4 regions of the Chryseobacillus diguaensis genome follow, and region 1 is predicted to be linked to each of the others. Evidence: riboswitches for the same ligand, from Rfam matches in the RefSeq annotation. Region 1 holds a riboswitch; each other region holds the start of a gene.

What was found. Region 1 has a riboswitch for thiamine pyrophosphate ahead of ACOT8F_RS09450 (thiamine-binding protein). Riboswitches for the same ligand answer to the same signal wherever they lie in the genome.
Region 2: linked by a shared signal. The riboswitch ahead of ACOT8F_RS11910 (thiamine phosphate synthase) and the one ahead of ACOT8F_RS09450 (thiamine-binding protein) in region 1 are both predicted to bind thiamine pyrophosphate.
Region 3: linked by a shared signal. The riboswitch ahead of thiC (phosphomethylpyrimidine synthase ThiC) and the one ahead of ACOT8F_RS09450 (thiamine-binding protein) in region 1 are both predicted to bind thiamine pyrophosphate.
Region 4: linked by a shared signal. The riboswitch ahead of tenA (thiaminase II) and the one ahead of ACOT8F_RS09450 (thiamine-binding protein) in region 1 are both predicted to bind thiamine pyrophosphate.

What each region holds. Positions count from the first base shown of each region.
Region 1 is NZ_JBMKNV010000005.1:2,284-9,719, forward strand. Features, by position in the region: gene ACOT8F_RS09440 (ABC transporter substrate-binding protein) at 1-612, opposite strand, end outside; gene ACOT8F_RS09445 (ABC transporter permease) at 631-1,452, opposite strand; gene ACOT8F_RS09450 (thiamine-binding protein) at 1,424-1,717, opposite strand; TPP riboswitch at 1,849-1,957, opposite strand; TPP riboswitch at 2,163-2,261, shown strand; gene thiT (energy-coupled thiamine transporter ThiT) at 2,359-2,928, shown strand; gene ACOT8F_RS09460 (class D sortase) at 2,940-3,554, opposite strand; gene ACOT8F_RS09465 (processed acidic surface protein) at 3,578-4,753, opposite strand; gene ACOT8F_RS09470 (hypothetical protein) at 5,043-5,234, shown strand; gene ACOT8F_RS09475 (NAD-dependent epimerase/dehydratase family protein) at 5,508-6,398, opposite strand; gene ACOT8F_RS09480 (GNAT family N-acetyltransferase) at 6,395-6,928, opposite strand; gene ACOT8F_RS09485 (DMT family transporter) at 6,957-7,436, opposite strand, start outside.
Region 2 is NZ_JBMKNV010000006.1:151,705-159,140, reverse strand. Features, by position in the region: gene ACOT8F_RS11935 (amylo-alpha-1,6-glucosidase) at 1-1,449, shown strand, start outside; gene ACOT8F_RS11930 (MFS transporter) at 1,468-2,691, shown strand; gene ACOT8F_RS11925 (YolD-like family protein) at 3,479-3,676, shown strand; gene ACOT8F_RS11920 (YhjD family protein) at 3,803-4,183, shown strand; gene ACOT8F_RS11915 (hypothetical protein) at 4,226-4,480, opposite strand; TPP riboswitch at 4,975-5,083, shown strand; gene ACOT8F_RS11910 (thiamine phosphate synthase) at 5,161-5,772, shown strand; gene thiO (glycine oxidase ThiO) at 5,769-6,884, shown strand; gene thiS (sulfur carrier protein ThiS) at 6,868-7,071, shown strand; gene ACOT8F_RS11895 (thiazole synthase) at 7,073-7,436, shown strand, end outside.
Region 3 is NZ_JBMKNV010000006.1:142,092-149,527, reverse strand. Features, by position in the region: gene thiC (phosphomethylpyrimidine synthase ThiC) at 379-2,157, opposite strand; TPP riboswitch at 2,325-2,439, opposite strand; gene ACOT8F_RS11875 (metallophosphoesterase family protein) at 2,949-4,703, opposite strand; gene ACOT8F_RS11870 (DinB family protein) at 5,279-5,782, shown strand; gene ACOT8F_RS11865 (sigma-70 family RNA polymerase sigma factor) at 6,629-7,436, shown strand, end outside.
Region 4 is NZ_JBMKNV010000015.1:29,327-36,762, reverse strand. Features, by position in the region: gene ACOT8F_RS18090 (hypothetical protein) at 1-625, shown strand, start outside; gene ACOT8F_RS18085 (gamma-glutamyl-gamma-aminobutyrate hydrolase family protein) at 723-1,439, shown strand; gene ACOT8F_RS18080 (YdhK family protein) at 1,953-2,495, shown strand; gene ACOT8F_RS18075 (MarC family protein) at 2,658-3,281, shown strand; gene ACOT8F_RS18070 (YfmQ family protein) at 3,349-3,792, opposite strand; gene ACOT8F_RS18065 (ABC transporter substrate-binding protein) at 3,892-4,890, opposite strand; gene tenA (thiaminase II) at 4,917-5,588, opposite strand; TPP riboswitch at 5,695-5,801, opposite strand; gene ACOT8F_RS18055 (alkaline phosphatase family protein) at 6,037-7,436, shown strand, end outside.

The DNA of each region.
Region 1 (7,436 bases):
ATTCAGCTTGATTCCTTGTCTTTCTGCCTCTACTCCATCCCAGCCATAATAAATCCATTCAATATCAGCATCTCTTCCAATGGACTTAAAGAAATCAGTTGCACCAAGGGTAACATTTTTCACTTTTGAAAAATCACCATTGTTTTTCTGCATTACAGCTTTTAGAACGGCCTCTTCTGTAGGAGCTCCCCATCCCCCGTAACGTTTTCCTTCAAAATCTTTAGGTGACAGAATATGATCTTTTTTTAATGAAGCAAAAGCAGATGTATTTTCCTGAATGATAGCTCCTAATGAAACAAGCGGTATACCATTTGATCTTGCTTGTGTTATGTTTTCCTGATAACTGATCCCGAAATCTGCTTTACCGGAGGCTACTACTTGATCTGCACTGACCCCTTCCCCCGGTTCTGCAATTTCAACATCAAGCCCTTCATTTTTATAATAGCCTTTTTCTTTCGCTACATAGATACCCGTATGATTCGTATTCGGAAACCAATCGAGCATAATTTTCACTTTCTTAAGCGGCTTTTGATCTGTCTTCTCTGCCCCGCTGCATCCTGCTGATAGTAACAGAATTAGAGCACTTAACATTAAATAAAGTCCTTTTTTCATCATGTTTCTCCTCATATATTATTTTTCGAATTTCTGCTGCTCATATCGCCATGGCATACAAATGCGGGCAAGGATTTCAATCAGTGCAAATACCGCCAGACTTAACAAGACAATGATTAGGATTGTTGCAAATACTTTTTCAGTCAGAAAAGATTGGCTCGATCTTGTAAGTACTATACCAAGTCCTCTATCTGAACCAAGCCATTCTCCAATAACAGCTCCCATGACACTGTACGTGCCAGCAATTTTCAATCCGGAAAAAAAGAATGGCAATGCAGATGGGAACTTCACTTTTAAGAAGGTTTGCCGCTTTGTTGCTCCGAAGGTTTTCATAAGCTTAAGCATATCTCTGTCCACAAGGCGGTACCCATCTGCGAGATTAATAGCTATCGGAAAAAAGCAAACGAGAGCAACAACCAATACTTTGGGTAAAAGCCCAAATCCAAACCAGATAATAAAGAGCGGTGCCAAAGCAATGATAGGAATGGTCTGAGAAATGATCAGCAAAGGATAGATGGCTTTTCTGATCCAGTCTGAAAGATCAATGATTGTACCGAATAAGACCCCCGCAACAATAGAGATAACCAGCCCTAAAATGGCTTCTGATACGGTCTGAATAATATGAGAAGGCAGTGTTGAACTCATTGTGAACAGCGCCTTTATTACCTCTGTTGGCGCTGGCAAGATCCATTTATCAATCCCGCTGAATCTCACTGCAAGCTCCCAGAATAAAAGCAGAAGCAATATAGCGATACCAGGAAGTGCTGTTTCAATTAATCTTTTCAAAACATCCGCTATAGAGGCAGAAGGTTTAAGCGCGGTATTTTTTAAGCTTTTCATCAATCGTCACTCCTTCAACAGGACGATAGTGGATCTTCATGTGTGTCATGACTTCAAAAGCCCCTGCTTTAATACAAGCATCCTGTGCTCTTTTAACGATATCGAGCAATTCATCCAGCTCACCCTCCATCACTGTTTCCATTGCGCCAACCTCATATTTCACACCTGATTGCTGAACGATCTCAATAGCTTTGTCTACAATTTCGTAAGTATTGCCGCCATCTGATTTTGGCAGCACCTGAAAAGCCAAATTTACTGAAGCCATGTAACTTCCCCCTATACTCTTAAAATGTGATCAATAAACAGATAAAAGCTTAGAATGCAAAAATGAAAATGCAAACACAAAAAAGACTGCCACTAGGGCAGCCTTATGCTCGTCTAAAGTATAAAGGAAAGAATCCTTCCTCTTGGCTCCCTACGCTGGCATTATCCAGATCAGGTTTAACGGGTCGACGCTAAAAATCGTCCTCTCAGCCAAGTTTACTCAGCTCCCCGAGACATTTTCAATTTTCATATTGGCTCTTTCCATAGAATTCTTTGCCATTTAGGTCTTTGAAGCTAAGAAAGCAGCCAATAATTTATTAAATATAAGATCAATCAAAACATATCAGCAATTCAGCATTTTGTAAAGAAAGAATTAATTTCCTTTACAAATAGGGTTGTCGAAATTTGTTTTATATTGTATTATTACTTTATTCATAATTTAATGAATCGACCACAAGGGGAGCCATTCGGCTGAGATTGAACGCAGTTCTGACCCTTTGAACCTGTTAGTTAACGCTTTTGTAGGGATGTGGCACTGAACTTATTTTACCTCTCATTAAAGCAGTGCGTGGAAACGAACGACAGAGTTCCCCGCATTGCTTTTTTCATTTCCTTTTTGGTCGGTCTATAAGAGGTGTTTTAATGAATCAGCGGCTTGTTTTTTTGGTTGAAACAGCTATTTTTGCAGCAATTGCCCTGCTGCTTGATTATGTATCAAATATATTCGGGAGACTTCCTCAAGGCGGATCCCTTTCACTTGCTATGATTCCGATTTTTATTATGGCTTTTAGATGGGGACTTAAAGGGGGACTGCTTACAGGGTTCTTAACAGGGCTTCTTCAGATAGTCCTTGGCCTTGCGGTGATTGTCCACTGGGCACAATATTTGCTCGATTATCCTTTAGCATACGCACTTCTTGGCGCAAGCGGCCTTTTTTCCCGTTGGGTGCTTCGTGCTTCTGGCAGCAGACAAAAAGGAGCGGTTATTCTTTCGGTTTTAGCAGCAACTTTTATAGGAAGTTTACTTAGGCTTGCTTCCCATGTTCTTTCGGGAATTATTTTCTTCGCTTCAAGCACTCCTAAAGGAACGCCTGTATTTCTATATTCGGTCGTCTATAACAGCTCCTACATGATTCCATCATGGATTGTCAGCAGCATTGTGATCATTATGGTTTTGATCTCTGCGCCAACCTTATTAAACAGAAAAAAGTGAATCCTTATGATTCACTTTTTAATTTGGCTTTTTATTAAATCAGCTACAAGCACATAGCGTTTTGGCGCAGAGCCCACAAAACGAAATGGGTAGCATGTAGAGACTGTGAGAGTTGCTCGAGGCTTTGGAACAATAACTGTCCGGTCATCAGCATCGACAATCCTTACTTTTCGGATTTTGTAAGTGAACTTGCCTGCACTCGTTTCCACAACCAGCAGATCCTTTTTGCCTACCTCTCCCAGCCTTCTAAACACAGTATCTCTGTGTCCTGCCAGAACAGAATTATCCTTTTCACCCGGAAGTACGGAGCCCGCATAATGCCCGACTCCTCTTTCAAGCTCATCTTCATCTGTTCCATGATAGATTGGAAGGGAAGCATTAAGCTTAGGAATCTGCAAGACGCCCATGTTTTCACCCATTTTGGGCCGGACGCTGTATAGTACATTTTCTGGTTTTTTGGATGGAGCAGGCTTCGGTTTTTCTATTGCTGTGGCTGAGATTGGCTTCTCTGTTTTAAATAAAAAATACCCATAGGCAAGTTTAAATCCATTGGTTGTTGTCAAATAGATTCCGCCAACAAGCAGTACAGCGATGGCAAAAAGAAGAAGCATCGGCTTCTTCTTCATTTTTTGCTTACCCGCTCTAGCTCTCATTGGTATTTCGCTTTGACTCTTCTTGCAAGCAGGAATGCGCCGGCAAGCAGAAGAATACCTGCTCCCATCATTTCAGCATAGTTTCCTGCTGTTTTAGGAAGCTTTGCGCCTTTAACTGTTTTGGCAACTGGTTTAGATAATACTGGTTTTTTCTCTTCTTTTTTAGCAATCACTGCCGTTTTTTCAAGGCCTTTACCGGTTTCTTTAACAATCTTTGAGCCGGCCATTTCTGGTGTAATCACAAGATCCATCAGCAATTCGCCTTTATCGCTATACAATTCAACCAAAAGGTTTGCTCCATTTAGATCTTTTACATTCATTAATGATTGCAGAGAAAGTTCATTCTTTTCTCCATTTTTCGTTAAATAAAACTTTGGTTTAAGTTTAAACAGGTCAAGACCTTCGCTGTAGATCGAAAGCAGTTCTGCAATATCTTTAGCAGAAAGCTGATCAACACTCGTAAAGTTTGAAAAATGCATCATTCTTTCCCCAAGGCTTTTTAGCTTATCAGAAGCAGAAGGATCATTCTTGATCACTGAGCTCATATACTCAGACAATCTTTCGGCTTCTTTTTGAGTAATGCCGAGACTAGCAAGGGCATTCTCCATTTCTTTCTGCATTTTTGCAGAACGCTGTGTATAATAATCAAGTGTCTGATCCAAGTCTTCTATATATTTATAGTTTTTAATAGAATCTTTATGTGCAGTCATCAATTTATCGAATTCCGCTTTCGTCAACTCATAGCCAGCAAGCAAGTCATTTAGATTGCTGCTTGTGATCGGTGTTAATTCATTATCAAGATAATAAGATAGATCTGAATCTAAGTCATTGATAAAGGTATAAACATCCTGAATTTTTTCGCCCTTCTCAAGCTCTCCGTTTTCAACAAGCAAATCAATTGCTTTTTGTTCTGTTAGATCATAATCCTTTAAAAGTGCTGCAAGTGTCTCATCTGTAACTGGTTCACCCAGTTCATCTTTTAGCTCCTGAATACTGTTAAAATCATTAAGCGTCAGGTCGCTGTAACTGAGGTAATCCTCCAAGTCAGATTTGCTCATCCCTATTTCAGTAAGGTATGCTGTCAAATCTGTCTCTTTGACTGCTGCAAATGCAGGCGTAGAAGCAAAAACCATAAATAGTAATGCTAAACATGCTGTGAAAAGCTTTTTCAAATCAATTAACCCCCATTAATTTCAAATCTAGACAATTATACCGATTAAATCCTCGTAAATATAGCATTGTAATTCATCTTTTTTTTCTATATAATTATCCAATTTTTTAAAAATTACTATTTTCGCAGACTAACTGGCAGGTAAATTCAATAAAAAAGATGGAAAGCAACAAAGTTTATGAAAAGAGCCTTAAAAATTTTACTCATATTAGTAGAGTAAGCTGAATCTAATAGAATATGGCCGCACTGCTCTAAGTATAAAAAGATCTTTACTAATGGAGGAAAAATAGATGCACCTGACTGTAATCATGATGCTCGGAAGCTATATACTCTCTCTTTTTCACTTTTTGTATAGCTACAAAGAGGCGATCCGCATCAGCCAGGAAGAAGGCAAGGTTAATGGGTGGCCACTTGTATTTTGTCTGCCTCTTGCTGTCATTTTTGCATACTTTGCCGGGGTTTATTATGAAAAGCTTTTTTAATAGATTTATAAAATGAAGAATATTGCATTATAAATTCAGCAGTAATTTCTATAAAGGAAAAGAGAGGCTGCGGATTTATGAGGACATTTGTAAGGGCTGGATAAAAACTGTTTTCAATAGTACACATTCCTGTTTTCAATCTTATTTGACCCGAGCGGCACATTTAATCAAACGAGTAATAGAAAAAGCAGAAGTAACTAAAAGAAAGAGAACGGATCGATCATTAGGCGGATCCATTCTTTTACTCCTTTCTGAAGCTGATCTTTTGTTCTATTATTCCTTATGAGCATAATAGTCTGAGAGGTTTTCTAAAAAAGGATAAAGCTTTTTAAACATATAGCCTGTATTTTGTGCTTTTTCAGGAGAAATAGCAAGAGAGTCTCCCATACTGTATGGAGAGAGATTTTCAGAAGAAATTTCTGTCGTCAAATTGGCTTTCTTTCCGGTTGCTTTTTCCATGAGCTGTATTAGCTCTTTTAAAGAAATACTTTCCTCAAACGCTGCATTATAACTACCTTCCAATTTGTTAGCTCCAGCGTGATAAAGCATGCCGGCTGCATCATCTGAAGAGATAAAGCTGTATCTTAGGTCCGGGTTATGTATCCCTATCGTTTCTTCATTTTTCAGCTTTTTGATATGCCCCTGAAATCGTCTGGTATAATCATCCTCACCTATTACAAGTGAAAAGCGGAGAGCTGCAACTGGAATATCTGCATACTGAAAAAGATACGCTTCCGCTAATCGTTTTGCTTCTTGATAGCCTTTAAGACCAAAATACTGTTCTCTAGGTTTTATTAAATGAATGGAATACGCCTCCGGCTGAAAGGATAATTCTTTTAATTCTGTTCCAAAATCGTAAACAGCCATTGTGGAAGTAAAAACATACTGGCCAATTTTTCCTTTCAGCGCTTCAAATGCTGCTTTTGCTTCTAGCGGTGAATAGCAGGTCTGATCAAAAACGACATCATAATACCCACTTTCAAACACCTTTTTATAAGAGGCTAAGTCACTTCTGTCAAGTTCGATTCTTTCCACATTGCTGCCAAAAGGATCCGCTGTCTTTCCTCTAGTTGAAATGGTTACATCGATATTATTCTCTAATAAACGGTTTACAAGCTTTTTTCCAAAAAATTGTGTTCCGCCAAGTACCAGCACCTTTTTCATTGTTTCCCGCCTTCTTTTATTTTTTCTTTTATATGGCTGAGATTTTTCCATCCGTAAGCAAGCTCTGCATGGATATTGCCGCTGATTTCATAGTTGTCTTTTGCGACAAGCTCGGGACTGAAAGCCTCATAGAACTTCCTCGAAGGATTCTCCTCAAGGACCCAAAGCATGATGGAAGAAACACCTTTTTGTTCAAGATCCTCTATCATTCTCTGAAACAGTTCTCTTCCTATACCCTGCCGCTGTACATGCTTCAGCAAATAGATGGCATAAAGCTCGCTATCATAACCAAATTCCCCTGTCTTTTCTTTTCCATAACTAGCAAACCCGACTATATTATGCGAAGAATCGGCTGCTACCAAAAGCTGATCATGATCAGCCTGCTCCCATAAGCGTTCGCGATCCTCATATTTCAAAGCATTTAAATATCCTTGATCAACAATTCCTTCATATGTAGTTCTCCAGCTGTCCACATGTGCTTTTGCAACTTGTTTAATATCATGGGTGGTTGCCTTCCGAATTTTATACATGAAGTTCCTCCCTCATTTCGTATGAGATTTAGTCAATTAAACTGGCTTCCTGAGCAGTTTCTCTTTGCTTATTTGGCCTATTGCCCAGCAAAAACCATAGAATACCTGTCATTATGATGGAACCGCCTATTATTTGAGTCAGGGTGATTATTTCCTGAAGAAAAATACAAGCCAGGATAACAGCACCAACCGGTTCAAATAAAATGGCGACAGAGATTGTATTCGTGCTGATCCACTTCAGTGCCCAGTTAAAAAGAGAATGGCCTAAAAGATTCGGGAATACCGCGAGCAGAACAAAGTAAAACCAGTCTGTCCTTTCAGCAGGAACAAGCGGGTAAGAAAACAGCAGGCAATAAATAAGAAGAGTTGCTGCACTTATGCCATATACCAATCCTGAATAGAGAGTTAGATTATGACGCTTTCTGACCTCCTGTCCAAAAAGGAGATAGGCAGTAACCATGAGGCACGCTGCGAGAGCGAGCATATCTCCAAAAAGGGCTTCACCGCT
Region 2 (7,436 bases), on a different contig from region 1:
ACTTGTAAAAACTGGGAAGATAAAATGCCTATTATTCAAACGGATTATAAGCCTCTTGAGCATCTTGTAACTCGCGGGATCGCGGACCTTGGGGTTTTATTGACTGATTTAGGGTATGGACAATTCCCAGTAGCTGGACTTCCTTGGTTTGGGGTTCCGTTCGGACGTGATAGCTTAATTGCGGCACTTCAAATGCTTCCTTTTAATCCGGAAGTAGCAAAAGGAACATTGGTAACAATGGCTCACTATCAAGGGAAAAATGTAGATCCATGGCGTGATGAACAACCAGGGAAAATCATGCATGAAATTCGTTTTGGGGAATTAGCGAACACCAATCAAATTCCGTTTACACCATATTATGGAACAATTGATGCAACGCCACTATTCTTAATTTTACTTGTGGAATATGTGAAATGGACAGGAGACCTGACTCTATTCAAAGAGCTTGAAGAAAATATCGAAAACGCACTCAAATGGATTAAAAGGTATGGTGACCGTGATGGGGATTTGTTTGTTGAATACCACCAGGAGTCAAGTAGAGGCATTTCAAATCAAGGATGGAAAGATTCCGATGATTCAAACGTTCACAGGAACGGTGAATATGCAAAATCGCCGATTGCTCTATCAGAAGTACAGGGGTACGTTTATCAGGCAAAAGTCGGATTGGCAGAGATTTACGAATCCCTCAATGAGCTGAATAAAGCAGAAATTTTACATCAGGAAGCACAAGCATTGCGGCAAAAATTTGATGAAGCTTTTTGGATGGATGATGTCTCTTTCTATGCCATTGCACTAGATAGAAACAAGCAGCAAGTTGGGACGATTACTTCTAATCCAGGTCATCTTTTCATGTCAGGTATGCTGACTAAAGAACGAATAGAAGAAGTTTCTGATATGCTTCTTTCTCCTAAAATGTTTTCCGGTTATGGAATCCGTACAATGGGGGAAGGAGAAACAGGCTATAACCCAATGAGCTATCATGACGGAAGTGTATGGCCCCATGATAACAGTTTAATTGTACTCGGGCTAAGTAAGGTTGGAAAACAAGATCAAGCGAACAAGATCATCCAAGGATTAATAGATGCTTCTTTGCATTTCGAATACAATCGTCTTCCGGAATTGTTTTGTGGATACTCCATGTCAAGTGGTAAGCCGGTAAAATATCCAATTGCATGTTCTCCTCAAGCATGGGCGGCAGGTACGCCACTTATTTTTATACAGGCCCTGCTCGGTTTGACCCCAAATAGTTTAGAAAAGGAAATCCATCTCTCTCCTGTGCTTCTTGATCGAATGACATATTTAGAGATTGAAAGGCTTCCTATTGGGAAAGGGACTTTATCTTTGAAAGTTACTCGTCAAAAACAAAACACTTTTGAGGTAATGATCGTTGAGAATACAACCGGATATAAAGTGGTCGTCAAGAATCAATTGCAGACAGTAACACAATAAAAAGGGGCGATTATTAAAATGAAGATTAATTCAACCTATTGGATGTTAAGCGGCTTCATATTCTTCTACTTTTTTGCACAAATTTCAACATTGTCCTTATTTTCCATTTGGTTAGGCCAAACGTTAAATTTAAGTGGGGCTGAAGTTGGTCTCGTTTTTTCCCTTAACGCGATTGCTACACTTTTTATTCAACCTTTGTATGGATTCGTTTCTGATAAAGTCGGTTTAAAAAAACATGTGTTGTGGATTATTGTATTTTTATTAATGTTTGTAGGTCCGTTTTTCATTTATGTGTATAGTCCTCTATTAAAATATAATATCTTTATAGGGGCAATTGCTGGAAGTATTTATGTTAGTGCAACCTTTTTAGCGGGACTCGGTGCAGTTGAATCATATGCGGAAAGAACCGGTAAGAAATATAATTTTGAATACGGGAAAGCACGGATGTGGGGTTCGCTAGGAGCTGCATCTGCTGCTTTATTCGCTGGACAGTTATTTAATATCGATCCTAATATTAATTTTTGGATTGCATCCGTTTGCAGCCTCTTATTGATTGTTTTTCTGTTATTTACAAAAATCGTTATAACAGAGGAAGAACAGCAAAAATCAGAATCATTAAAATTAACAGATGGTTTGATCTTATTAAAGAATAAAACTTTTTGGTCATTTGTCATATATGTATTGGGAGTTGCTTGTGTTTACTCGGTTTATGATCAACAGTTTCCCGTTTACTATGCCTCAATGTTTTCATCAAAGGAATTAGGAAATCAGATGTTTGGTTATTTAAACTCCGTTCAGATTTTTGTAGAGGCAGGAATGATGTTTCTTTCCCCTATTATTGTCAATAAGATTGGGGCTAAAAAAGGCTTGGTTTTAGCAGGTTTAATCATGGCCATTAGAATATTGGGATCTGGCCTGGTAACAGAACCTATAGGCATATCCATAATGAAAATGATGCATTCCTTTGAGCTGCCTATAATGCTAGTAGCCATATTTAAATTTATTGCTTCTAATTTTGATGCAAGGTTATCTTCCACCATGTATATTGTTGGCTACTATTTTATTTCCCAAGTGGGTCAGGCAATTTTGTCTCCATTAGTTGGTTATTGGTATGATACGATAGGCTTTTCAAAAACTTATTTGATATTGGGTCCGAGTGTATTCCTATTTGTAATCGTTTTCTCAATTGCGATATCAAATAATCAATTTAGTAAAGTAGTGTATAAGGAGAATATTAGATAAAGGTGTTAGCTTTGGAAAGGCAAAAGTGGAAATAATGGGGATAACTTCATCTTCTATTCTTTAAGTAAAATAGAAGTATTCGGTAAGGTTAGCCCTGACCATATATATAAAGCTTTTCAACTTAGACAGAGTACGAACAGCGTATAGTGCCAGAATAAAAAAAGTTCATACTTATAGAAATATGGACTATATTTTGATTAATATTTTTTACCCGCATACCGACTGCGATTTAGGGAAGTCGCTCCTATCCCCAAAGACAGTTAGTCTGTCAGCTCAATTATTTTTTGGTCATTCTTATTAAGTATTTTAAAAGCATAATTTCATACAATAAATAGTTCTAAAGCGTGCTGATAAAAAGCAAAAAATCCTTTATGATAACTGAAAGACCCCCTATTTTTTATAGAAGGCCATGAGCATTTTTAGTCATGGCTTTTTTTAATTCGTTATTCATAGCAAATGCTGCTTATTCAGTTGCTGCTTTTATATAGGGGTATTTGTAGCCCAATGGCTTTCGCATTGCTTAACCTAGGGAAAAAGCAAAGGATCTTAGGACGAATTATCCTGAAAGAAAAAGTGAAACACTTTGAGTAATTAAGCATCCTTCGGGGTGCTTATTTTAAAAAATGGACACATACATCTCCTACAGAAATGACCGGCATCGGTCTTTTTTTCTTATAAAAAACACCAGTTTCTTATTCGTTAAAATCGGTTAAAATAGGAACATATATTCTATTTATGAGGGGGAGATTCCGTTGATTCGAGATCGGGAAATATTAAATGGACTTCCATGATGCTTCCTGAACACGTGCAAATGGCCAAGAAAGTGTTTCGGGAAGATCTTAAAACACCCCGGCCATTTTTAAATGAAGATCAAATACTCGAAATGGAACAGCTCTTATTAGAAAGCCTTCAAAACAAGCATTACCTTCATTTTCACGATTTTGGCATGATGGCTTATTTAGCGAAAAGACGGGAATGGTCTTGAAAATGAATCAGCTGGAGAAAACCATTCAGTTAATGGATGAATGGAAAAACAAATTTACGATTTCCTTTTATCCTTTAACAGATGTCAGGCACTTATAGATAAGGAACTTGAAAGGATGGAAGCATCATGAAAGCTCCAATTCCTGTTGCGGAAGAGGACCTTATTTATGAATATATTTACAGGGTCTACCTCATTTCAGAGCTGGAAGAGAATCGCGTAAGCTTCGAGAGGCTGCCATTTAAAATTCCCGAGCCTTATGTGGCCATGATTGATGGGATCTTAAAAGCCCTTCGCTTGGAAGCCAGGGAGATGAAAAAGGAAATGAGGAATTTGAAGATCAAGGTTTTGGAGGAACCGCAAGGCGATGAAATCTTCTTTGATTATTTATACTTCGCCCATGGATATGAGGGCAGTTTTCGCTTCTGGGAAGCAGCTATGCGGCTTGAAGGTTCGCGGAGAATGAAAAAATATATTAATCAATACATGATTTCTTCTTATACACATTAATAAAGACAATTCCCTTTGGTGAAATCCCTTATTTAATCGCTTTCAAATGGATGAAAAGAATGATGTCCATATTGTTACTATGGCGAATAATACGAGAGTCAGATAACCGAGCTTTTTAAGTCTTTTGTTTGGAGAAAAAAACGAGTAGATCACGCCAATGAATAAGAGTGTTACCGCAAGGAACCATCCTAAACTAATTTGAGGATTAGCCCTTTCAGTAAAAACAATAAGAACGAAGAATGGCCAGGCTAAATTTTGAATCAAGTTCCATTTTGTTAGCTTTTTGGTATCTTCCATTTCAGCCCACCTCCTGACTTATTTACTTCCATTATATAGCAATATTTTTTTTGAAGTCCATAAAAAAAAGAAGAGCATGGAAATTGGTCGGTTATGTATCCCTTGGGTTATGCCTTGTAACAACAATATGGACCATAAATGCAAACTAAAAGAGCCAGCTAATTAACCAAAATAAATACTTTTTGTAACTCCCCGATTAGCTCTGACATTCGTTTGAAACTTTCCCATCCTAAAGCAGTCAAATTGCTACACATTAATATAGAAGTGCCCCACTGAATTACCATCATAATTATCACCGTTTTTCAGATTTATTGTTACCATTGTCGCCTGTCGGCACATTTTTAATCGGTGAAGGGCTATTAATTACTTGAATGAAAAACCAATTCTTTAGTAAAGGAGCATAACCTAATTTAAAGTGCAAGGCCAAAAGTACCATTTTATTCAATATAGCTTGAATGTTCGTTTTTCAATGGTATACTGATGAAAAAATATCCATTCTTTGCTAGGGGAGCCGGCAGGCCGGCTGAGATTAAAACACCAGTTTTTAAACCCTTAAAACCTGATCTAGTTTGTACTAGCGTAGGGAAGCGATACGGGGACAGCTGTCTTTCATTGTGCATTCAAGCCCATTTCGCCAACACGCGGAATGGGCTTTTTTGGCTTATTGGAGGGATTCGCAGATGGAGTTTCATGTGATTACAAACGGAAAGCTGTCTTTTAGTGAAATGCTTCCTAAAGTAAAAGAGTTCCATCCATTTATTGATTTTTTGCATATAAGGGAGAAGGAAAAATCATCTAAAGAGCTCTACGAAGGAATTCAGGTTTTCCTGAATGAAGGTATTCCTGCAGCAAAGCTGATTATAAACGACCGGGTTGATCTGGCAATGATAACTGGAATAAAACGAGTTCAGCTTGGCACTCAAGGCATTCCGGTATCAGCTGTAAAATCGAGTTTTCCTGCATTGTATGCAGGCTCTTCAGTGCATTCCTTAAAAGAGGCAAGAGCTGCAATTATCGGAAGAGCTGATATGCTCCTTTATGGACATGTTTTTGAAACAGATAGCAAAAAGGGAAGAGAGCCCCGCGGCTTAGCCGAGCTCTGTGAAGTGGCAGAGCAGTCGCCTGTACCGGTTATTGCAATTGGCGGCATCCGGCCTGATTATGTGCCGGAAATTCTTCTTGCAGGAGCAGCCGGCTTTGCTGTTATGTCAGGAATCTGGGATAGCCAAGATACGTTAAAAGCGGCTTCTGATTACAGATCAGCTGTCGGAAAAGGAGGATTGCTAATATGATAAAGGTTTATGATTGCATTGTCATCGGGGGAGGAGCAATTGGCGGTTCGGTTGCCTATGAGCTTTCAAAAAGAGACCACACAGTGGCAATTGTTGAAAAGGGTGAAGGCGGGAAAGAAGCATCCAGCGCTGCAGCCGGACTGCTTGGCGTTCAGGCGGAATGGGATGAATATGATCCGCTATTTGAGCTAGCAAGAGAAAGCAGAGCGCTTTTTCCTGACCTTTCGCTACAGCTTAAAGAATTGACAGGCATTGATATTGGGTATGAAGAAAAAGGAATTTATAAAATTGCTGAAACTGATGAGGAATTGGAAAAGCTGAAAAAAACGGCACGCTGGCAGGAGGAAACAGGCGAAGAAACGGTTTTTCTTACCGGCGATAAACTAAGAGAAAACGAAAGCAGCCTTTCCAAAGATTTAGCAGGAGCGGTTTTTTATCCAAAAGACGGTCATGTGATGGCCCCCGCCCTGACGAAGGCATATTTGCATGCTGCTGCTGCTTGCGGAGCAGATTTGTACGAATATACAAAAGCCGAAAACATTCTTATCGAGAATCAAAGTGTGAAAGGTATTCAAACGAAAAGCGGCATGATATTCGGCCAAAATGCTGTAATTTGCGCAGGCGCCTGGAGCACGCCGCTTCTTTCGGAGTTTCGGGACCTGAAAACTTATCCAGTTAAAGGGGAAATGATCTGCTTAAAAACAGATAAGCCGCTGCTCCAAGCCCCTGTTTTTAAAAACGGTTTTTATATAGTCCCAAAAAGAGAAGGCCGGTTATTGATCGGTGCAACGGTAGTAGCCCATGATTTTTCCAAAAAGGTAAAAGCCAAAAGTGTAAAGGCACTGCTTGAAAAAGCCCAAAAGATTCTGCCTGCCATTGAAAACGCCTCTATGGAAAGTGTTTGGGCTGGTCTTCGGCCTCAGTCAGTCCACGGTGCTCCCTATATGAAAAAGCATGGGAAAATTGATGGCTTATACGCCTGTACAGGCCACTTTAGGAACGGTATCTTGCTTAGCCCGGCTGCCGGCAGATACATGGCTGATCTGTTTGAAGGAAAAGAAAGCAGCCTTTCTTTTGCTGAAGAGGGGGTAAGACATGCAGGTGTGTATTAATGGGAACTGGACGGATTTAACGGCAGAAATACATACTGTGCAAGAACTTATTCAACATCTCGATCTATCTGAGAGAACCATTGTTATCGAGCAAAATGGAGAGATCCTTGAAAAAAGTGATCATATAAAAAGAATTTTAAAAAATGAGGACAAACTTGAAATCGTAACTTTTGTGGGAGGCGGATAATATGCTGAAAATAGGCCCTTATTCTTTTCAATCAAGGCTGCTTTTAGGAACAGGCAAATACAGTGACTTTGACACTCAGAAAAAAGCAATTGACGCTTCTGAAACTGAAATTCTCACTTTTGCCGTACGGAGAATGGATATATTTGACCAGAGCCAGCCAAATCTTTTGGAAAAGCTTGATTTATCCAGATACTCGCTGCTGCCGAATACTGCCGGTGCCAAAAACGCAGAAGAGGCTGTCCGAATTGCCAGACTTGCCAAAGCATCGGGTCTTTGTACTATGATAAAGGTAGAAGTTATCGGGGATAATCAAACGCTTCTACCGGATCCAGTGGAAACTTTAAAAGCAAGCGAAAGGCTGCTGG
Region 3 (7,436 bases), on a different contig from region 1:
TTGGCTTATTTTAGTTTTTAAACAAAGGCGTATGAGGGATGAGGTCTTACACGAACAAGCAGGGAGATAAGATTGAAGTAAAAAGAGCATTTAGAAACTGCAATTCGAATAAAAAAAGAATTACAGAAAATGTCGCCAGCTGACTGTATAAAAATCTATGAACAAAGGTGGGCAGGAAACAAATCCAGCCCCTTTGTTCACTTTATTGGTCAACATCTTTTGTATGAAGCTGTCACTTAACTTTTTGAAAATCCTGGTTCATCTTGTACAGTTCGCAATTTATTCCATTTCTATCGTTAGTTCGGTATTCTGCTTTACCGCTATTTGTGGTAAGGTTCTTCGTCATTCATTAAAATAAGGTTTTTCATTATCACTCTTTTATCGATAAATACTCGATCCCTTTTTAACAAATTCATCTGCCTTTTGTTTCATTCCTTCTTCTATTGAGATTTCCTCGCTTGTTCCTTTTTCAGCAGCTGTTCCCCGAATATCATGTGAAATTCTCATTGAACAGAATTTAGGCCCGCACATTGAACAAAAATGAGCTGTTTTTGCACCTTCTGCAGGAAGCGTTTCATCATGAAACTCTCTTGCACGTTCTGGATCAAGTGATAAATTAAATTGATCGTTCCAGCGAAACTCGAAGCGTGCTTTAGATAAAGAATTATCTCTAACTTGAGCACCTGGGTGGCCCTTCGCTAAATCGGCTGCATGCGATGCAATTTTATAAGCAATGACCCCATCGCGGACATCATCTTTATTTGGTAAGCCTAAATGCTCCTTTGGTGTCACATAACAAAGCATAGCCGTTCCAAACCAACCGATCATTGCAGCCCCAATAGCAGAGGTGATATGGTCATACCCGGGTGCAATATCCGTTGTTAAAGGTCCTAATGTATAAAATGGCGCTTCTTTACAAATCTCCATTTGCTTATCAACATTTTCTTTAATCATATGCATCGGCACATGCCCAGGGCCTTCGATCATAACCTGCACATCATGCTTCCACGCAATGGAAGTCAATTCTCCTAACGTTTCAAGCTCAGCAAATTGGGCTTCATCATTTGCATCCGCTATTGAACCTGGCCGCAGTCCATCTCCAAGTGAAACAGAAATGTCATATTGATTCAGGATTTCACATATTTCTTCAAAGTGAGTAAATAAAAAATTTTCTTTATGGTGAGCCAAACACCATTGGGCCATAATAGAACCGCCACGGGATACTATCCCAGTCGTACGTTTGACCGTTAATGGAATATACCGTAATAAAACACCAGCATGAATTGTAAAATAATCTACTCCTTGTTCAGCCTGTTCAATTAAGGTATCACGATACACTTCCCACGTTAAATCTTCAGCAATTCCATTCACCTTTTCAAGTGCCTGATAGATAGGTACTGTGCCAACAGGTACTGGGGAGTTTCGAATGATCCATTCTCTTGTTGTGTGGATATTTTTCCCTGTTGAAAGATCCATTATTGTGTCTGTTCCCCACCGAGCAGCCCATGTCATCTTTTCAACCTCTTGCTCAATAGAAGAAGTTACAGCTGAATTACCAATATTCGCATTTATTTTAACGTGAAAATTACGTCCAATAATCATTGGTTCACTTTCCGGATGATTAATATTCGCGGGAATGATCGCTCTTCCCCTTGCTACCTCTTCACGAACAAACTCCGGATTCATCTTCTCACGAATAGCAATGAATTCCATTTCAGGTGTAATAATTCCTTTTTTAGCGTAATGCATTTGTGTGACATTACATCTTTTTTTGGCACGTAATGGTGCTTTATTTATATTTGGGAACCATTCAAGATTGGCACGTACATCTCCTTCAAGGAATCCATTATCTTCTGGTTTTATCTCTCTTCCTTGATACTCCTCAACATCATCGCGTTCTAAAATCCAATTTTTGCGCAAAGGCGGCAGTCCTTTTCGAATATCTACTTTGTAATCTTGGTCTGTGTAAGGGCCACTCGTATCATATACATGAAGGGGAGCATTTTCTTCCTCTCCAAATGAAGTTTTTGTTCTACTGAGCTCGATTTCTCTCATAGGGACCTTTATATCAGGTTTGGAACCCTCGACATAAATTTTTTTACTTCCTGTAAATTGGGATTTTAATTCAATGTTCATTTCAGTTGGCTTTTTTTGCATGTAACTTCCTCCCTAAAATTGATAGATAAACGATCCTAGGAGCTACAGCATAGTCATTACAAGTTACCATTAGCTGGGTAAACAAGTAAATGAAAGGCAACAAAAAAGGTTCTGTATACACAGAACCTGAATATCGCCAAAAAGTAGCAGCGTACAAAAGACATTTGACGCCTTCACACCTACTTCCCTACGCTGGTATAATCCAGATCAGGTTCAAAGGGTCAAAGAATTTAAGTGCATTCTTTTCTCAGCCCAAGCCATTGGACACCCCTAGTAGAGCAATTAAACAAAGATATTATGCTTTGTTGTTAAAAATAACATAGTTTTTAGTAATAAGAAAGCCTATTTAAAAATTCCTTTATTCATGAAAATTCACCAGCATAATGCGTGTAGAAAATGGGAGGTGCTTATTTCTTTTCCGCTAGACAATTTTTTTGCCTAAATCAAAAAAGAAGAATTGAAGAAATATCATTATGTTGTTTACTGGCTTTGGAAGAAAATTGAGGATGAAGAAACTAGGGAAATTAAGAAATTCGCCAAACCGTTTAATGGGAAATCAATAAACAGTGCACAGGCCTTACCAGCAAGCGCAATGACGAAATTTACAATCATAATCCAATTGAAAAAATGGAAAAAAACTAAAGTTTTTATTTATTAAAAGGCAGGCATCGAGCCTGCCAAAAAAGTTGCTAAAGCAGCCCTCAAGCATTTGCTTAAGCAAATGCTTTATAGAAAAAAGGCTCAACCGCAGATACGATTGAACCTTAATAAAAATTTTGTCGACGAATTGGTTAAGAAGACACCGTAATCTTCTGTGAACTGTTTGCAGGAATAGTAATTTGTACATCCATGCCTTGTTTGTCATCATTCATATCAATTTGTTGCAGCGACCCCGCTGTCGTTGTGTAAGTACCCTTTTTCATATAAAACGGTACGTGTAAAGTTATTGGACGGTTAAGGCGATTGGAAACAGTTGCGGTTTGGGTGGTAGCCGTTCCATCATTAGGAGAGCTGTACTCTGTCTCAAACGACATAACACCGTCGGTCGTATTTCCATTCTGATAAATAGGCTGCGAACGGTCAGGACTCTCGTATATATAGGAAGAATCAAGGCTGCCGTTGTTCATCTGGAAAGTCCGATATCCTATCCATGGTTTCCCGGTTAATTCAACTGCAGTCGTCGTAGCATATAAAATATTGTCCTGCTTGGTAATATTATCAACATGCGTATGTCCATGCAGGCCAACCTGCATATTATATTGCTTCATTAAATCGATAACCTGCTGGGCACCTTCACCATGCCACAATTGATCGTATTTCAGTCCGAGTTTCTCACCCAAAGCCAGATTTGCAGGTGTCTGAGGATCGTGCTGGAGGTCATATTCTTTCCAGTACTGCTGTACTTCGGGATCAGTGTCTGGCCACTTATCACGATCACGGAAGATCGGGTTATTGTGTGCCAGCAATCCTCGCAGCTGTCCTGCCTGTGCAGTTTGTGCATTATTCGCCAGATCTTCTTTCATCCACTGCAGCTGTTCGCTTCTCACTTGACCGCCCCACGTTGGAACAGATACTGTTCCGGTACCGCTGCGGTCAACTTTATCCCAGTCAAAGGTATTAAGCCCAACAAAATGAGCATATGGTCCATAATCAAATGAAAAATATTGCGGTCCAAAATAATTGTGCCAATATTTCAATCCATCTGTTAGGGTAGCGTCTTGTGCGTATCCATCATGGTTGCCTGGAACGATATAAACAGGTACATTCAGCTGCTTCAGCATCCGGTACACTTCTTCATATTCATATTGATACTCTTTCGGATTCATCTGTCCGAACATTAAATCTCCTGTAAGCACAACAAAATCTGGTTTTTGTAAATTAACTTCGCGAATTGTTTTTTGTAGATACAGCCATCGCTTATTCGGATCGGGATCCCAGAAACCAGCTTCCGTAGCATTTGCCGGATCATTTTCGTTACGCGGTGAACCTACATGAATATCAGTAAGGTCAAGAAAGGAAAAATTCTTTTTTAAATCTTTTACCACTTTTACTGAATGAGCCTGATTATCTGTCACTGTCGAACCGCCAGCGGTATATGCAACTTTAAGATCGTAAAGCTCCTCCGGTACATTTGTAGGGATGTTTACTGTTACATCATAAACAGTGCCGTCTTTTTCCCAATAGGAAGAACTCGGCTTAGAAGAAACAACAGGAAGAGAATATTCATTTTTAACCGGGGTTTGCTCCAGGCTGCCCAGGTTAATTTTCCATCCACTTGGAGACTTGCCATGTGTATCTACTTTAATAGTAAGTTGTGTTCCCTGCTTTTTAATGGCAGGTGTCGATAAAAGAGGATAAATAATATTATTTATTTTTTTACCTCCTGTAAATGAAGACTGGAACTGTGAATAATGAGTAGTGTTCCCGATTCCTCCATCCTGTGAACCTGCGACAGCACCATGAGTAATTTGAGGGAATACAAGATAAAAAGCCAAGGACGAAAGAACCAAGAAACGTAAATACCTAAATCGATTCTGATTGTGCATTTGCTATCACCCTTTCTTAGTTGCTACAACCAGTGTATCTTGCTTTTATGTAGCCTCTATTAAAAAAGGATTTCATATTTTAACAATTCTATTAATATTGTTATTTTTTTGTGCAAACAGACTAACCGAAAATTCATCATTTCTTTCATCAAGAAAAATGCGTAGAGTCTTTCTATTTGTAGATCAACTAATCGGTGAAGGGCTATTAATTACTTGAATGAAAAACCAATTCTTTAGTAAAAAAAAGGCGATATAAAAATTAACGGGTTCCGTTATCTATCGCAAACATTAAAAATGTAAGGAAAATGACTATCAAAATGTATATTAATTTGATAGTCATTTTTTATTGATATAGAGCCATTTCTATATAATTTGCACTGAAATTTTCATAGGAAAATGTATATCAAATTGTCAGGGTACAATGGATAGTGTACCTATACAAGTACGTATACATTTTTATTTACAAAATAACGGTACAATTTTGATTAAGAAGGAATATTGGAATATGAGAACAAATGTTTTATAATGAATTTTGAGTAATATATTGTAAAATAATTGAAAATGGAGGATTATTTATGTATGTAACAATTTCCGATTTTATCAAAGAATGGAATAAAGAAGCCATACTTACTCAAAAAGTTTTAGATGGCTTGACAGATGATTCATTAAAACAACAAGTTTATCCTGAAGGACGTACTTTGGGTAGAATTTTGTGGCATTTCACCACAAATGTTCCAAATTATTTAAACAAATTTGTTGTTAAAATGGATAAGGTTGAAAATGCTGAAAATGTTCCGACAACAGCAAAAGAAATCGCTGAAACTTTCAAAAAGGTAAGTGCTCAAGCAGCCGAGGCTATTGAACAACAATGGACAGATGGCTCTTTGAAACAAATTCAAATTGCGTTCGGAAGAGAAGAAACAAATGCTTCAATTCTGATGGGCTTAATTAAACATATTGTTCATCATCGTGGACAAGCTACAATTCTTATTAGACAAGCAGGATTAAAACCATTCGGGGTATACGGACCACCGAAAGAGGATTGGATTCCTTTAGGAATGGGCAATCCACCACTTTAATATTATTGTGTTATAAAGCTTTTGGAAATAAATAAAAAGCAATGGATCTTGTTCAATGAGAACGGAGCTTTATTTAATTTACAAAATAGAGTACAAAATGTGGTACAAATAGTCGTATAAATTTGATTACATTTTTGTAATTAATTGAAGCTTTTGCGATAGGAAACGGAACCTGTTAGGGTTAACCCCTTCTCTTTTTCCTTACGTTATTGGGTATTAGCCTTATTGGGGGCATCGAGCCCCCATAAGCCGACCAATTCAGCAGCTTCGCCCTGAATTGAAAAGCACCTACAAGTCTGCTGCGCTTCAGCCGCGACTGTAGGGGCTTTCTAGTGGAATAGTCGGCATCGAGCCGGCTATTCTAATCCGGTGCTGATCCCTTGGGGGATCGCGTTCGAACGGGTCACAATACTAACAATTAAAATCTGGTAAGTGAAGAAAGGACAGAACCTTATTTTTTTCGTTTAGTTAGATAAAAACCAAACAATATGACGAAAATAACAGCTACCCAAATGTACCAATTCATACAAATGCCCCTCTTGCTAATTATTTTTGTATGACTCCTAATGACCGTTCATACCAAAGATCGGTTCATTATGTTATGTGCCCCACTCCGTATTAAATAATTAAATTTTATAGACGACTAATATCTTTGTATTTGATGCATCATTGGTAAACTGAATGTCCACAACCATTGTGTTGTTTTGCTTAAACCAAAGGTTAGCCTCTTCTTCACTGTTGAAAATTATCATTTGATGAAGGATATTTCAGAAAAATGTGGAATCTCTTCTCTTAATCTATCATTTTACATCTGGTGGTGTGTGGAAAAGTTAGAAGGAGGCCCAAATGAACGAAACTGCACTGGAGCATGCTCTAGAACTTCAGTTATTTGACCGATTGAAGCCGGAGTTAACATCGTTCTGTTATAGAATGCTAGGATCGATCGAAGACGCAGACGATGCCGTTCAGGAAACCTTTATTCGTGTTTGGCAAAGTTGGAACTCATTCAGACAGGAATCCTCTTACAAAACATGGGTCTATCGGATTGCTTCAAATATATGCCTGGACAAGCTAAGACAAGCTAAACGCCGCACTCGTCCCGTTGACTTTTCCGACCCCGAGGCATCAATTATCGCACCCAGCGAAACGTTGCCTGACTCATCCTGGATCTGGCCTGCGCCCGCATTTTCGGAAAATCCGGAAGAAATACTCATTCGAAAAGATACCCTTCAACTCTGTTTTATTACACTCTTGCAAATCTTGCCTCTACGTCAACGTGCAGTTCTCATATTGAAGGACGTATTTGAGTGGTCCTCCAAACAGATTGCAGAAACGTTAGGATTGTCACCAGCAGCAGTTAACAGCGCCTTGCAAAGAGCCACAGAAACGATGGATCGAGCGAAACTCCGTTCCGAAGAATACAGCTTGATGGATGTCGAGCCTGATCAAGAACTGCTCTCACGGTATGTGGAAGCTTTTGAACGATTTGATATCCATGCACTTGTAGCCTTGTTTCATGAAGAAGGCCATATGTCTATGCCGCCTTTTCCTATGTGGGTATGCGGCAAGGACGATTTGTTCAAGTTTTTTTCGCTTACACGCTGGCATTGTGACGGGTCCCGGTTTTTGCCGACTACGGTGAATGGCGGTTACC
Region 4 (7,436 bases), on a different contig from region 1:
CGGTACAACTCATAAGGCAGAGAGCAACACTGCGGCTCCCTCGATGCCTGATGATCAAACAATTGGCACTGTCACCTCCAAGGAGCAGGGAGAGTTAACAGTGGATTATTCCGAATGGTATTACAGAGGCATTGATGGACCAATTGCAGGGACTGGACATTCGGTAAAGCTGCCGTTGGCCGATTCAGTCACTGCGACAAATAAGACGGGGAAGAAAGTGGCCCTGAAGGATATCAAGATTGGCCAAAAGCTCTCTCTCGTGCCAGCCGTTCAGGATCAGACAAAATGGAAAGCAAGCAAAGTCACTCTTTTACCCATGACCAAAAAGGAAATTTGGCATGACTTCCTTGCAGAAGGAACTACTTCTTTTCAAACGAGTGTCTTTTTTGAGGAGGGTAAACCGATCGGCAAATACGACATGGAAAACCTTCTTGATAAAGATAATCCCAGTCCGTTTGCAAATGGAGGAATTAGCTGGGTACACTATGAACCCGATTATGTTGTTGATGTGAAGAAGGAATTAAAAATCAGCAAAATGCCTGTGATTCTGATTTTTAACCAAGAAAAAGAAGTATTCAGGACTTACAAAAAAGAAGAAGCGGAAAAATATTTGAATGAGCATTAAGAGCCGAAGACTATCTGTCTTTGGTTTTTGTAATTGGTTATAGTAAAGGTAAATGGCTAAAATAATAAGAAACTGAATGGCCGAGGGGGCAGTGATCGTGGAGAAAAGAAGACCTGTTATCGGAATAACAAGTTCAAAAGTGCTGCATAACAAATTGCCGAGTGTTCATTTGAATGCAAGATATTATGAATCGATAGAGGAAGCAGGCGGTACCCCGGTTGTCATCCCTATTGGCGATGACGAAATGGCAGAAGCTTGGGCAGCGCTCTGCGACGGGATTTTGCTTAGCGGAGGGGAAGATATTGATCCGAGTGGATACGGAGAACAGCTTCATCCTCTAACAGGAGCTACTTCTAAGGAAAGGGACGAAACAGAGCTGGCTCTTATCCGAATGGCTAAAGAAAAAAAGATTCCATTACTGGCGATTTGCAGGGGAGCTCAGCTATTAAATGTGGCACTTGGCGGAACGCTGATTCAGGATATTGGAAGCGAAATTAAAGGATCCCTGGAGCATAAACAAATCAAGCCCCGTCCTGAGCCTTCTCATAAAGTTAAGCTTTTAGAAGGCAGCAGACTTTATGAAATCCTTGACGGACCTGATATAGAGGTAAACAGCATGCATCATCAAACCATTGGAAAGCTTGGAGAAGGAATGAAGGCTGTAGGCACTGCGCCCGACAGCATCTCTGAAGCATTCGAAGTAACAGATCCTGATTGGAAGGTGCTTGCAGTACAATGGCATCCGGAGGAAATGGCTTCGGCAGATGAAAGAATGAGGCGGCTGTTTGAGGCTTTTATTGAGGACTGTCGCTGAAATTTTGGATTGAAAAATAAATGAATTATCGAAATTTTTCTAAGGTACTGGAATATTGTTAAATGCCGTTCTTAATAATCGGACGGCACTGAAATATCAGAGGCGATTCTATTATTATTAAGGGAAGAGAGCAGTATATCGGAGTAAGAACCCATTATATCAGCGGTCAGTCCAGAAATATCGGCGGATCAGTCCAATATATCAGCGCTAAGTCGAGAAATATCAGTGGATCAGTCCAATATATCAGCGCTAAGTCGAGAAATATCGGCGGATCAGTCCAATATATCAGCGCTAAGTCGAGAAATATCAGTGGAACCCCCTTTAAAGAATGGACAAATCAATAATAGCTTTTTTAAGGAGCAATCGATAGAAGTTGCTTCTTTTATTTTGCCATTACTGGAGGGGGAAGACAAAAGACTTAATTTCTCTTTTTTATGATTTTTTCTTGTTAATATACCCCCTATAGGTATATTATTTAAAATAAGCAAACATAAAAGTTAGAGGAGTGTTCTAATGAAAAGACAGCTAATGTTTCTTGGTGCAGCAGCAGTCATTGCTTTAAGCGGATGCGGAAATGAAGCAACCCATAAAATGGGATCTGATCATCAATCAATGGATCACAGCATGCACTCGAGTTCTGGTGAATTGCCAAAAGGGCTAAAGGAAGCCGAAAATCCCACTTTTAAAGTTGGCAGTGAGGCCATAATGAAGGCCGATCATATGGAAGGCATGAAAGGGGCGAAAGCAACGATTGCAGGCGCATACAGTACAACAGCTTATGCTGTAACCTATACACCGGCAACGGGCGGAGAAAAAGTCACCAATCATAAATGGGTGATTCAAGAGGAAATAAAGGATGCAGGGGATCAGCCACTAAAACCAGGCGCAGAAGTGATGTTAGAGGCTGACCATATGAAAGGGATGAAGGGAGCAACTGCTAAAATTGACTCAGCCGAGAAGACGACTGTTTACATGGTGGACTACACGCCTTCTGAAGGGGGAGGAAAAGTGAAAAATCATAAATGGGTTACGGAAAGTGAGCTTTCAAAAGAGTAAATGTATCAGATTTAGAAAGCCAGCTCTCCTCTTTTTAAGTGAAAGCCCATCCTCTTGGCATAATACCACCCTAAGAGGCAAAACATACTTGTATCTAGTTTTACAGGAAGTGATTAAAGGGTAACTTATAGTTGCTGAGAAACTTAAAAGGAGGAGCTGGGTTTGATAGGAGCTGTGCTGACACTTGCTGTCTCATTTTTTGCTGTAATGAATCCTCTTGGAAATATTCCAATCTTTATCTCGCTGACAAGCGGCTATACAGACCAGAGCAGAAGGAATACGGCAAGAAAAGCAGCGGTCGTGTCGTTTATCATTCTGACCGTTTTCCTGATCCTCGGAAATCTGATCTTTTCTGTCTTCGGCATTACCATTCATGCCTTTCGAGTTGCAGGAGGTATTCTGATCTTTGGAATCGCGTTCAATCTCCTTCATGCAAAGCCGTCAAAGGCCCAAAGTCCGCATGGGGATGAAAAGATGGAGGCAGAAGTGAAGGATGATATCTCGATCACACCGCTTGCTATTCCCATTATGGCTGGACCCGGTACCATTGCCACTGTTATGGCTCGGACATCAGAACATCACGTTGTGAACCTGCTTGGGGTTCTGATAAGCTACACTGTCATACTCGTTGCAACCTATTTTCTCTTTGCTTACTCAACCCCGATTATTAATAAAATCGGCAAAAATGGCCTGAATGTTGTTTCAAGACTGATGGGTTTAATTCTTGCGGTTATGGCGATTCAAATGATTGCAGACGGCGCACATGGGTTGTTTCCGAATCTTTAATAGATGAATGCAGAGCGAAAAGCCCAGACACGAAACTGTCTGGGCTTTTCTATTGATGGCTATTATTTTAAATAGCATCTCCTAACATAGACCGTTTTTGAAGATTCTCAGAAAGCAGGCTGTAGGCGAAAACTTTCTTTTTTACTTGTTTGACGACATCTACATGATCGCTGTAGCTGTAGACAAATAAGCGGACATCCTTTTTGCCTCTCTTTGTCTCAATCACGATCGGGGTTCCGCCGTTTTTTGGATGAAGATAAAATTCTTGGTTACCCGGATGGACATAATATTTCTCTATAAAAATCGCTTCATTAAAATCATGGATCACCTGAAGTTTTTCTTCCTCTGCTAAGTCTTTTCCATTGATCGTTAAGGCAGCGTCTGAGTCGCTAAGCTTTGAATGCAGTTCAAATTTGCTGACAAGCCATTCGACAACAGGTGTTGGAAGACATGTCATAAAAATTTTAACAGCACTGACAAGAATGATGGCAAGCACAACTAGCCATGTCATGTATCATCATCTCCGTTATGTTTTCAATAAGTAGTAGTTGGACATCCTTATTTTAACATAGAACGGAAAGCTGTTTTTTGTCCATTATGTGAAAGTTGATTATAGATTTCGGAAAGCACTCTTTGCATCTACTTTGTTTTTCGTGATCTTATTATCATACAGCCATTGAGAGACATTGTTCCAGGTTTCTTCTTCCTGGTAACCGAATGGCTTTCCTTTTTCCTCCATCAGAGGGAGCAGAATCTTTAAGCTTTTCGTTTCCACTTCTTTATCAAGCGGAGAGGATTCTTCCTCGTGATTCATTAATATCGAAAGGCCTTCTTCAGGATGTTTCTCCACATACTGCTGGCCTTTTGTCATGGCAGCCATGACCTTCTTGTAAACCTGCGGCTTTTCTTTTAATGACCTCTCGCTTGCCGCAAGAACGAGTTCATAATAATCCGGGACGCCATATTTTGTTGGATCAAGTGTGCGAACGGGATGATGTTCTTTATCCAAAAGCAGTTTTTCATGATTGATAAAGCCGCCCATCAAGGAATCGATCTTGTTCGTAACCATGGATGGGATCAGATTGAAGCCGATATCTGTCATCATTACCTTATCGGGATTGCCGCCGTCGGCTTTTACCATTGTACGAACTAAAGCTTCATCCAATGGACTGGAAGGATAACCAACTGATTTTCCTTCGAGATCCTTAGGTGAGTGAATGTTCCCGTTTTTCGGAACCATCAATTGATTCAGCGGATGGCGGACGATGGCAGCAAAGGATTGAACGGGAATGCCTTCACTTCTCGCCATAAGGATTTCAGGCTGATAGCTAAGGGCCATATCAATCTGATTGGACGCTGTCATTTTGAGGGGATCATTCGTATTTGCCGGCATTTTGAACTCGACATCAAGCCCCTGCTCCTTGAAGTAGCCTTTTTGTTCAGCTGTATAAAGAAAAGAGTGAACAGCATTCGGATACCAATCTAGCATCAGGGTAATCTTTTGCAGGTGATCGGAGCCTTTTCCGGAAGCACTTCCGTTTGGGCCTGAACTGCATCCTCCTAAAATAAGCACGAATATGCCAAATAGAATTAATAACGATTTTTTCATCTCAACTCTTCCTTCCAAAAATGTATTTAAACCGGCCACTCTTCTCCTTTGTAAACCATGTCCCAGAAGAGGAATTCAAGTTTTGAAGAGGTGAGGAATTGCTCTTCTAAGATAGCTAGATCCTTCTCGCTTTTCCTTTCAGTCAGCTTGTCCAGCAAATCAATCAGCCAGACAGCGAGGGAACCAAATTCTTCTGAAGCATACATGGTGACCCACTTACCGTAGAAAGGATGCTCGCTTGAGCCTGGGTACTCTGCTTTAAGCATTTTTCCGATTTCCCAGTAGCTCCACATGCATGGCAATAAAGCAGAAATCAATTCCTCCAGGGAGCCGCTCTGGGCTGCGCTCAGCATGTATCGCGTATAAGCAAGATTGAGCGGAGCGGGTTTGACTGCCTCCAGCTGTTCTTTTGTAATGCCGAACTGTTCTGCATATTGGCGGTGCAAATCCATTTCTTCATGCAGAGTATCATTCAGAATCTTTGCAAATGCGGCCATTGTTTCGATATCCTTTGCTTTTGCAGCACCGAGCGCAAACATCTTTGCGTAATCAATTAAAAAGACATAATCCTGCTTCATGTAGCGGATGAACGATTCCTTAGGAAGATCTCCTTTTCCGATTCCCGTTACAAACGGATGCTGATGGGTTTTTAGCCAAATGCCTTCTGCTTTTTGATAAAGCCTTCGTGAAAATGTCATTCGATCTCCTCCAATGGAAAGTTTTCCTGCACAAAAAACCCGCTCTTCTCCGGAGAAGTAAGCGGGTTCGTATAACAAGCCATAGGTAAACAATACAATCAAAAGGCTGGATAGTCGGCCGCTTTCCTCCGCTGGTATAATCCAGTTCAGGTTCAAAGGGTTTAGAACGATGGTTCAATCTCAGCCCATGACAAGGCACCCCTAGCAGAAATAAAATATTCGGTTATGTACTGATGGTAACCATTATTGGATAAATAGTAAAGGGGAAAAAGTGTAGGGCTATTTCCGAAAGGGTATGAAATAAGTCGATAAATACCTAGGAGGAAACCATGGCCAGAAAAGCGATTATTGGCATTACCGGATCTGCTAATGGGATTTAATTGAAACCAATCAACTCCGGTTATTTGTATTTGCGAATAAAGTCAAAAAAATTAGACACGATATATTTATGGAGATCTACAAAAAAAATCATATTTTGGGTAAAATTTTAAAATTTGTTATTATGATTATGGCAATTTCACTTATTTTATTTATAGTTTATTTTAATTTACAGCCTACAACAGTCCAAACAAATAAGAAACTTAATTTCCCGCATGTGATGCCTTCAAAACGGGTCGTTCTTATAATATTAGACTCTCTTATGGATAAGCCGCTTCAATCTGCTCTAAAGGAAGGAAAAGCACCTGCTTTACAATATTTAATCGATAATGGACGATATTACCCAAGAATGGTGAGCAGCTACCCCACGATGTCAATTACAATTGATAGTACACTCTTAACTGGAACGTATCCTGAAAAACATAAAGTGCCAGCACTTGTTTGGTATGATGAACACGAAAAACGTTTGATCAGTTATGGGAGTGACAAAAAAGAAATTTTGAAATTAGGAGTTAAACAAGTCTTATTTAAAGAGACCTTGTTTCATTTAAATGAACATCATTTGAGTGATCACGTAAAGACAATTCATGAAGAAATAAGTGATAGAGGATTACAATCTGCTTCAATCAATACACTGGTTTTTCGTGGAAACAAAACACAAATGCTCTATGTTCCAAAGTTATTACAGGTATTTCACTTTCTGAATAAAGATGCTTCTGTTAGAGGACCTTCCTATTTTTCCTATGGGATTTTATCTAAATTAAATCCAAATAATAAGTATACCCACTTCTGGCAGGCGTTCGGTTTTAATGATAAATATGCAGCAGAAGAATTGAAATATTTAATCGAACAAAATAGAGTCCCCTCCTTTTCATTGGTGTATTTTCTGGATAATGATAAAAAAGTTCATAAAAATGGAGTGAATGAAACGAAAGGAATTGAAGAGGCTGATAAACGGCTGCAGACCATCTTTAATACTTATGGTTCTTGGGAAAAAGCGTTAAAGGATAACGTTTGGATTGTAATGGGGGATAGCGGCCAAACTTCAATTGGCAGCGATAAGAAAAAGGCCTTAATTGATTTAAGAAGGGTGTTAAAAGAATATAGAATTCATAAAATTAGCGGGCCAATTCAGAAGAAAGATCAAATCGTACTGGGATTAAATGAGCGAATGTCTTTTATTTATCTTCTAGATGAATCGATCAAAGTAGAGTCTATTGTTAAACAACTTCAAAAAGAGAAACGCATTGATAATATTGCTTGGAAGGAAGGGGAGGCAGTTAAGGTTTTATCAGTTGACAAGAAAGGCGTGCTCTCTTATCAGCCAAATGGGAAATTTATTGATCAATACGGACAAAGCTGGAAAATAGAGGGGGATGTTTCTATTTTAGATATTAAGATGAAAAATGGTCACTCTATTATATATGGAAATTATCCAGATGCACTTGCACGCCTTTACAGTTCTTTCTA